DNA from 2 places in the Exiguobacterium sp. KKBO11 genome. Region 2 is predicted to be linked to the other one. Evidence: riboswitches for the same ligand, from Rfam matches in the RefSeq annotation. Region 2 holds a riboswitch; the other holds the start of a gene.

Region 1 (4,545 bases), on a different contig from region 2:
CGTCGTTTTTTGTGTCATGCGTGGGATTCAGTTACTTGGTCCGTCCGTCGCGATCTCTGTCGTTCTGATTTCGCAGTTAAGCTTTGCTCTTGCTGTTGATACGTTCGGCTGGTTCGGTTTACCACAAATTGATTTATCATTCGGTCAGCTCGTCGGTCTCGCCGTCATGGTATGTGGGATCTTCGTTTTGAAGCGGTATCAAGTCGTGGCGCCGGAACAACAGGCAAAGGATCAGATAGAACGTGTTTCGTAATAACCGAATACAGAACGAGGACGGTGGCATTCCATTCCACTGTCTTTTTTTGATTAGTTTTCGACCTGGATCATGCGTTTTCTGAAGTAGAGTGAGAGGACAAGGATAAGAAGACCACAGTACAACATGATCGTCGTGATTGAAACATGAAACGACAGTAGAAAAGAGAGAAGCGCATAAGATAATGGAACGAGACCGTTTGACGCGGCATTCACGACACTCATGACACGTCCCATCGTCTGTTCCGCACACTGAGACTGGATGAACGTAATGAAGCGAATATTGATGATCGAAGAAAGGACACCAAGTGATAACAGGATGATCAGGTACAACAAGATCTGCTGCGCTTGACTAAGCAGGAAGAGAAGCAGACCTAAGGCGCCAATTAATCGGACCGATGAGGTAAGCCCATTTACTTTCGTTTGCGTAAAACCACTCCAGAGCGCCCCTCCGAGCATTCCCATTTGATAAGCACCTTGCATATAACTTAAATCCATCGCATCTCCTTGGAGCACATCATGAACGAGTAAGGGGATTCCGAGTAAGAGTGGTCCAAAGAAAAAGAAATTGACACAGATGACAAGAAAAAGTGTCTGCTTGAGTTGCTGAAAGTGAAAAACGTAATGCAGCCCTTCTTTTAGTTCAAAGAGAGCTGAATGCTGAAGCAATCGCTTGATCTTAGATTCACGAATACCATACGTGAAAAGGAGCGTCATGCAGAGTGCCCCGAAAATCATGAGAAAGACGTACGAGTAAGAGGAATAGCTGAGGATGACTCCACCAAGAATCGGACCTGAAAAGAGAGCGATTTGATTAGATGTCTGAATCAGTGAATTGGCTTTAGTGAGTTGTTCTTTCGGAACGAGCGTAGGCAGTAAGGAAGCATTCGCCGGCGAAAAGAATGCATCCACACTACCGAATAGCAAGGCGAATACTAAAATCGTCAGCAATGTAAGCTGATCGGTATGAAGTAATGCGAGAAGACAGAGAATGAAACTGATCCGTAAAGCGCTCGAGATGCGCATGATCGTCGAACGTTTATAGCGATCGGATAAGACGCCACCGAACAACATGAGAAAAATACGGGGTAACAAGGTGGCCATGAGGACGAATCCAAGATAGGACGCCTGGTTTAGCGTATGGATGACATACCATTGTTCAACAAACAGATAGGCTGATAGGGAGAGGGCAGAGCACATACCGGACCCCCATAAAAATAAAAAAGATCGATTTTTAAACAGCGATTGTTGCGTATCGATTTCAACAGGCAGCATGTGGCACCTCCGGTTTAGACGTCGTCGTTCTCAAACAGTGGTTCATCAATTGCAAAGGCAGTCGTCATGATATAGAAGTGTTTTTTATCTTTTTTGTCTAGTGAAGGGGACCGTGTGAACTCGTCCAATAGAGCACGATATTTTGTAGCAAACTGCCGAAAATCGGCTTCAGACATCGCCAGTTCCTTTTGAAGTGATAAGCTCATCCAGTCCTCGATGTTCGAAGATGAAGGAGAAAAAGTAGCTGTCGGAGCCGTAAGAACGCGTGTCTTTGCCCGGTCTAGTACCTCAAGATACGACTGCCGGGTCGCTTCATTCGTCTCGACGAAGTTCAGTAGATGATCGGCAGGAATGTATCCTCGAGCAATCGCTTGATAGTATTTCAATAGATTGCCGCCCTGTTCTTCCGTCCGGACGAGACGAATCAAGTCATGCTTTTCAAGTTCCCGTACGTGATAGAGGACCTTCGCGCGGGATAACGTCAGCAAGTGGGCTAACTGATGTACCGTGTGTGGTTTTTCGACGAGAAACATGAGGATTTTTGTTCGTAACGGATCACTGATCACTTTTAACTGTTCATAGTTCTCTAACATGTGAATCGCTTTTTGTTCCATGCAATGATCTCCTTTTTAACCGGTTAATTTTTATTAACCGTAAAACAAAAGGCTTCTTTTGTAAACGATTACAAATTTATGTAAGGGTGTTGGTAAAGAAGACATCATTTTTTTGCATACAAAAAAACTGATTCCACGACATCTCGATCATCCTCCACTTTTTACTGAAAGTAGGGTAAGAACGAGATGTTTGAAATCAGTTTCAGCTACTGTATATGGTTCGAAGTGATTAGACCGTCGTCGTATCTTTCCATTCCTGCTCGATGAAAGCATCGCGACCAGAAGCAGCACGATCTTTTTTATAGTGTTCTGGATTTTTCTTATGGAAGTCTTGATGGTACTCTTCCGCCGGATAAAATTCAGAAGCGGCATCGATCCGCGTCACGATCGGTTGTTTGAAACGATTGCTTGCAGCAAGAGCGTCACGGGAAGCGATTGCTGCTTCATGCTGCGCATCCGTATGATAGAAGATCGCTGGTGCGTACTGCGTGCCGCGATCTTGGAATTGACCTTCTGCATCCGTTGGATCCGTTTGTGGCCAGTAGAGTTCGAGCAGACGCTCGTACGGGAACAGGCTCGGATCAAACGTGATTTGTACGACTTCGAGATGTCCCGTCGTTCCTGTTTTGACTTGCTCGTATGTCGGATTGTCGACGTGTCCGCCCATGTAACCTGATACGATTCCCTCGATTCCTGGTAATTCTTCAAACGGTGTCACCATGCACCAAAAACATCCACCTGCAAATGTTGCTTTTTCCATCTGTCTCTTCCTCTCCGTGGGAAATCCCCATTGTATGTCTGACAGCGAGAAAACGAAAACGACTCCTTCGCTTGGTTGCAAAAGGAGTCGCCGCTTTTTATCAACCAAAGCTTTCGCTTTGCTGGTCGTAGCACCTTGCTATGCGCAGGTTGCTGGGACGTCATCGATCCAGATCTCTCGGTCCACTCTTGATAAGGGTATATGAAGTTGATGTCATTCGTTATCATTGTTGTGATGATACCATTCACACAGAAATAAAGTCAATCCTTAGGTTTCAAGGCACGTAAAACCGTCTCTCCGAGTGTCTTCGCACCAATCAACAACGCCTGTTCGTTGATTTCGTACTGCGGATGATGCTGTGGATAGTTGACGCGACCGTCCGTATATCCGGAGCCAGTAAAGAAATAACTTCCCGGGACATGTGTTAGATAATGCGCGAAGTCATCCGCAGCCATCATTGGTGTGAGTGCCCGGACGGATGCTTCCGGTAAGAAAGAAGCGGCTTCCTGAACAAGTTTTGTCTCGTCCGGATGATTCCAGAGTGCTGGATAACCAGTCGTGAAGTCGATTGAATAGGTAGCACCGATGCCGGCACATGTCGTTTTGGCGACAAGATCGACTTCTTGCCGGAGCTGATGCCGCAATGTCTCATTGAACGTCCGAATTTCACCGACGATGCGTGCTTCACCCGTGACGATGTTCGGAGCCGTTCCCGCATGGAAAGAACCAATTGCAAGAACAGCAGGCTCAAACGGATCGACCCGTCGACTGACGAGATGCTGTAAGTTGCAGACGAGCTGCGCTCCAGCGACGAGCGCATCTTTTGTTTTATGTGGTGCTTGGGCATGCCCGCCTTGACCGTGGACGATGATTTCGAATTCGTCGATCGCACATAATGTATGTCCTTCCCGAAACCCAATCGTACCAACCGGTAAATCATTTTCGAGATGTGTCGCAAAAATCGCATCGACACCTTCGAGGACACCGGCTTCAATCATTTGAATCGCTCCACCGGGAAAGACCTCTTCACCATGCTGGTGAATGATTCGAATCGTTCCTTGCAATTGATCACGTAACGGATAGAGCGTAGCAGCCAGGGCCATCACCATTGCCGTGTGACCATCATGCCCGCAAGCATGCATGATACCAGGATGGATCGACCGGAAAGCAAGCGTTGTCTCTTCCTGAAGTGGTAATGCGTCAAAATCTGCGCGGACAGCAATCGTCGGACCAGGCTGTTTGCCTTCGATCGTCGCGACGACCCCACGACCTCCAACGGCTGTTTGATAAGGGATGCCCTGCTCCGCGTAAAAGTTTGCAATTCGTTCTGGTGTGCGGACTTCTTGGAAGGACAGTTCTGGATGCCGGTGGAAATCACGACGTAACGCGATCATCGTGGGTTCAAATTGTTCAAGTGCTTCAAAAAGTTGAGTTTGCATCTTCAAGCTCCTTTGACGTGTGTCTTTTCGTGAAAATGGGTACAGATACAGGTAATCACGAAAGGGGATAATGAAACATGGGAGAAATCGTCGTCAACGCTGTACTTACAATCAAAGCAGGACTCGCGGATCAAGTTTTCCCGATTCTACAAACGGTCTATCATGCCTCACAAAAAGAAGAAGGATGCTTACGTTATTCCTTGCA
Region 2 (4,545 bases):
AGGCGGTACTTTACTAGAATGGTCCGGCAGTCATATTTCAGAACGAGACGTCCGCGATTGGAATCTCGAGCACGGCATGGAAGTCCGGGTCCGTATCGATCGTCAGGATGATCAAAAAACGATGTGCCGTGTTGAAGCCGTCGTCTCGACGGAGCGAATGAGAGAGAATCCGGAACGTGTCGTGTTTGAACAAGCAATCGTCAAGGCACATGGAATCATTGAGGAAACGGTGAATGGTCCACTGCAAGATGAGTCGGGCAGATCGTTCTATTATGTCGTACCGGTAGAAGACATGCGCTATTTCCGACTAGAAGCAGGGCAACTCGTCGATCTCGTCATGTGGCGGGGGCGGAAGGATACACTGACGATTGCTTGGAAGCATCCTTTCATGTATGAGGAGCCGATCATCAATACATCATCTAACCGCCCAGCAGCGATAGAACAACCGGTAGTGAAGGCACCTGTGACAATGAAAAAATCGGACCGGTATGCACGAAAAATGAAACGACAACCGGTGCCGAAAGCTAAAAAAGCGCAGCGTCGCGTCCGTATGCCAAAAGAGCGAACGATTGAACCAATCGTGACGACAGCCGTACCTGGGCAATTGATGGACTTCATCGATAAGACACCGCTTGATTTCACGCGCTTCACAGGAATGCGTCTCGTCATCGTCGGAAACGAACAACAGACCGCTGTCTATCGAGAGTTCTTTGCGCCGACGGGGATTGAATTAATTCATCTAGCAGGGGACGCGCAGTCCGCGAAAAAGATTGCCTGTCTCGCCAAAAAGACGGATGCGATCGTCGTCGTAACGAGTCGTGTCTCCCACGCAGCGAGTGCGCATGTCATCGCGCAGGCGAAGAAGCATGGTATTCCATTCGCGATGGAACGCCTCGATGGTCGACGATCGCTATATACAGCTTGTGAACGACAACTGGAGCGTGCTTGGCTCAACCAGCAACGAGACGGGAAATTATTGAAAAAAGAGTGAAACATTAGAAGAATTCGACCGTAAAGTAAGGTGAGAACTTATTTTTCAAGGAGGACCTTACTCATGTCATCTCAATTAAAAAAAGCAGCGAAGGAGTCGCTCAGCGGTCGTTGGGGATTTGCCATCCTCATGTTCGTACTGTTTTCTATCATCCAGAGCGTTCCGACGTTCATCGGACCAGATCCTAACGAAGATCTAAATGCGATGAGTGCGGTCAGTATCATTCTTTCGATTTTATTGATCCCAATTGCAGCGGGTTGGACGTGGGTCGCGATGTCGTTCGCACGCAATGAAGAAGTCAAAGTAGCTGATTTGTTCGAACCGTATAAAATCTTCGGTAAAGTCATCGGCGTCTCGATTGTGCAAGCGGTCTTCTTATTCCTATGGACCTTACTCTTGATCATTCCAGGGATCATCAAGTCGTTCTCTTACTTGTTGACGTTCTACATCCTTCGAGATGAACCATCAGTCGGTATTCTCGAGGCGATCACGCGTTCACGTCAACTCATGGATGGTCATAAAATGGAAGCATTCTTACTCTTCCTATCATTCATTGGTTGGGCATTACTTGTGATTGTTACACTTGGTCTTGCTGTCTTATGGGTCGGACCATACTTCAGCGTCACGATGGCAAAATTCTATGATCGTGTTCGTGGTGAACAAGCACCAGAGCCAACATCAGATTTCGTCGCACCATATTAATACCGGATCCCGACACGACGTCGGGATTTTTTTATGCGTGAAATAATTCCGATTGGAAAAGACGGTTTAATGGTTGCTTTAGTTCAGTGAATTTTGTACGATGAATGCAACACATCTTATCTAGAGAAGTCGAGGGACTGGCCCGAAGACACTTCAGCAACCCCGCCGTGGCGGAAGGTGCTACTTCCAGGAAGGGATACCTTCCGAAGATAAGAGCGGACAGGACAAGATACCGTCGCTCTTTTCGAACTTCGAAAAGAGCGTTTTTTTATGATAAGGGGGACGATGGAGTGGAGTATGGTTTTTGGTTACCGATTTTTGGGGGATGGTTACGTAACGTCGAGGATGAACAGATGCCACCGACCTTCGATTATGCGAAACAAGTCGCACAAACAGCAGAACGAATCGGCTTCTCGACGACGTTGATTGCGGAATTGAACTTGAATGATATCAAAGGCATCAAGGAACCGAGTCTTGAGGCATGGACGACGGCAGCAGCGATTGCTGCAACGACAGAACGCCTTGAGATCATGACAGCGGTTCGTCCCGGGTTCCATAATCCAGCGACGACGGCGAAGATGGCGGCAAACATCGATCAGTTGAGTGGTGGACGCTTTACGCTCAACGTCGTCTCAGCGTGGTGGGCAGAGGAAGCGAAACAATACAACGGTATCTTCACAGCGCACGATGAACGCTATGCTCGGACGGAAGAGTTCGTCACGGTCATGAAGGGACTATGGGCAGATGCGTCACCGTATAGCTTCTCCGGTCATCACTACACGATCGAGCAAGCAGAACTCCATCCGAAGCCAGTCCAGCGTCCGGGGATCAAGCTCTACGCTGGTGGAGAGAGTGAAGCTGGAAAGCGAACGATCGTCGAACACTGTGACGCTTATGTCATGCACGGGGGCACTGTTGAAGAAGTAGCCCATAAAATCGACGACATGAAAGTACGCCGGGAAGCGACGGGACAAACGCCGCTCGAAAGCTTCGGTCTTGCTGCCTACATCATTTGTCGGGATACGGAAGAAGAAGCGCTTCTTGAATGGCAACGGATCACGGACGTCAAGGAAGACAGCGCCGGTTATGCCGGTTATCAGGATTTCATTAGTAAATCGCAACTGGAGCAACAGGTTGAGCGGAACGATTATTCTGTCTCGAACCGTGGTCTACGTCCGAATTTAATCGGGACACCAGAACAAATCGCTGAACGGATTCTAGCGTTCGAAGCCGTCGGTGTCACGTTACTTTTGTTACAATTCTCACCACAACTTGAAGAAATGGAACGCTTTGCTCGTGACGTAATGCCACTGGTCGAAGCGAAACGAAAGGTAGGTCAACAATCATGACAAAAATTCATATTCTCCACGAAAACCAAGAATGGACGGACCATCTCATCAAACGTCTCGAAGAACTCGAATTACCGTATGAACAGTGGCACTTGAATGAAGGAATCGTTCCGCTGGATGAACTGCCGCCAGAAGGCGTCTTTTACAGCCGAATGAGTGCCTCTTCGCATACGCGGGGACATCGTTACGCGCCGGAGTTGACGGAAGGGGTCCTCGCTTGGTTAGAAGAGCATGACCGGACCGTCTTTAACGGAACGCGTGCGCTCCGTCTTGAAGTCAGCAAAGTCAATCAATATACGGCGTTGCGTAAGGCTGGGATTCGTGTACCGAAGACGACGGCTGCCGTCGGACGTGATCAAATCGTACAAGCAGCAAAAGAAATCGGTGTTTCGTCATTCATCACGAAACACAACCGTGCCGGGAAAGGTCTCGGCGTCCAGTTATTCCATTCGATTGAAGCACTTGAAGCTTATCTCGATGGTCCGACATTCGACGAACCAGTCGATGGCATCACATTGATTCAAGAGTATATTCAAGCACCAGAACCGTACATCACGCGTTGTGAGTTCGTGGGTGGAAAGTTTGTCTACGCGGTTCGAGTCGATACGTCAGAAGGTTTTGAGCTTTGCCCAGCGGATGCATGTGTGATCGACGACTTGTTCTGCCCAGTTGGTGAAGAAGCGCCGCAAACGCCGATGAAGTTCCAAATCGTTGAAGGCTTCGATGACCCGATCATCCAAAAGTACGAAGCGTTCCTCCAAGCGAACCAGATCGCGGTCGCAGGCATCGAGTTCATCAAGGATGCGTCAGGTACGATCTATACGTATGACGTCAATACGAATACGAATTACAATTCAGATGCTGAGGCAGCTGCAGGACGCTACGGCATGCTCGAACTGGCGAAGTTCCTCGGTGCAGCGCTTGAAACAAGCACGGTAAAATAAGAATCGGCTCCCGCCCTGTCACCAGACGTTATAAGACCGGATGACAGGGTATTTGTATAGAAAAAGGGGGCATATGTATGGTTACGTGGAGAGAAGAACGACAGCTCGACATCCCGATCGAAGAAGCATGGCACTTGTTTGATCACACGCGACTGCAGCGTTTGATTCCAAATGTCGTCCAGCACGAGGTGATTGAACGAAAACCGGGTATCGTCGGTTCGACGTATCGCCAAACGTACATGCAGGGCAATCGACTTGAAACCTATATTGTGACCGATTTAGCCTATACGAATGAACCTGACTTCAAACAAAATACGATTGGATTTACGTTAGCACGGATCTTCAAGATTGAGATGACCTTTACACTCAAACCGCTCGGACCTGATCGCTGTCTATTGATCTATACGGGAAAAAACGAGGGAGCAAACTTTGTTGGAAAGAGTTTGTTGTCGCTTGGAGGAGAACGGGAGAACGAAAAAATTGTTCACGGGCTGCTGCAGCGTGTCGAAGAAGAAGCAGCAAAACAAAAGAAGAACAATGCATAAAAACACGGATTCCC

What was found. Region 2 has a riboswitch for S-adenosylmethionine ahead of AYO36_RS13570 (LLM class flavin-dependent oxidoreductase). Riboswitches for the same ligand answer to the same signal wherever they lie in the genome.
Region 1: it holds a riboswitch for S-adenosylmethionine, as region 2 does, so the genes downstream of both, msrA (peptide-methionine (S)-S-oxide reductase MsrA) here and AYO36_RS13570 (LLM class flavin-dependent oxidoreductase) in region 2, are expected to answer to the same signal.

Annotation. Positions count from the first base shown of each region.
Region 1 is NZ_LUCU01000033.1:284,369-288,913, forward strand. Features, by position in the region: gene AYO36_RS12455 (DMT family transporter) at 1-253, shown strand, start outside; gene AYO36_RS12460 (MFS transporter) at 307-1,527, opposite strand; gene AYO36_RS12465 (winged helix-turn-helix domain-containing protein) at 1,542-2,141, opposite strand; gene msrA (peptide-methionine (S)-S-oxide reductase MsrA) at 2,371-2,901, opposite strand; SAM riboswitch class I at 2,996-3,099, opposite strand; gene AYO36_RS12475 (M20 metallopeptidase family protein) at 3,162-4,340, opposite strand; gene AYO36_RS12480 (putative quinol monooxygenase) at 4,418-4,545, shown strand, end outside.
Region 2 is NZ_LUCU01000044.1:162,931-167,475, reverse strand. Features, by position in the region: gene AYO36_RS13580 (DUF2325 domain-containing protein) at 1-991, shown strand, start outside; gene AYO36_RS13575 (DUF975 family protein) at 1,055-1,693, shown strand; SAM riboswitch class I at 1,807-1,909, shown strand; gene AYO36_RS13570 (LLM class flavin-dependent oxidoreductase) at 1,984-3,042, shown strand; gene AYO36_RS13565 (ATP-grasp domain-containing protein) at 3,039-3,986, shown strand; gene AYO36_RS13560 (hypothetical protein) at 4,064-4,531, shown strand.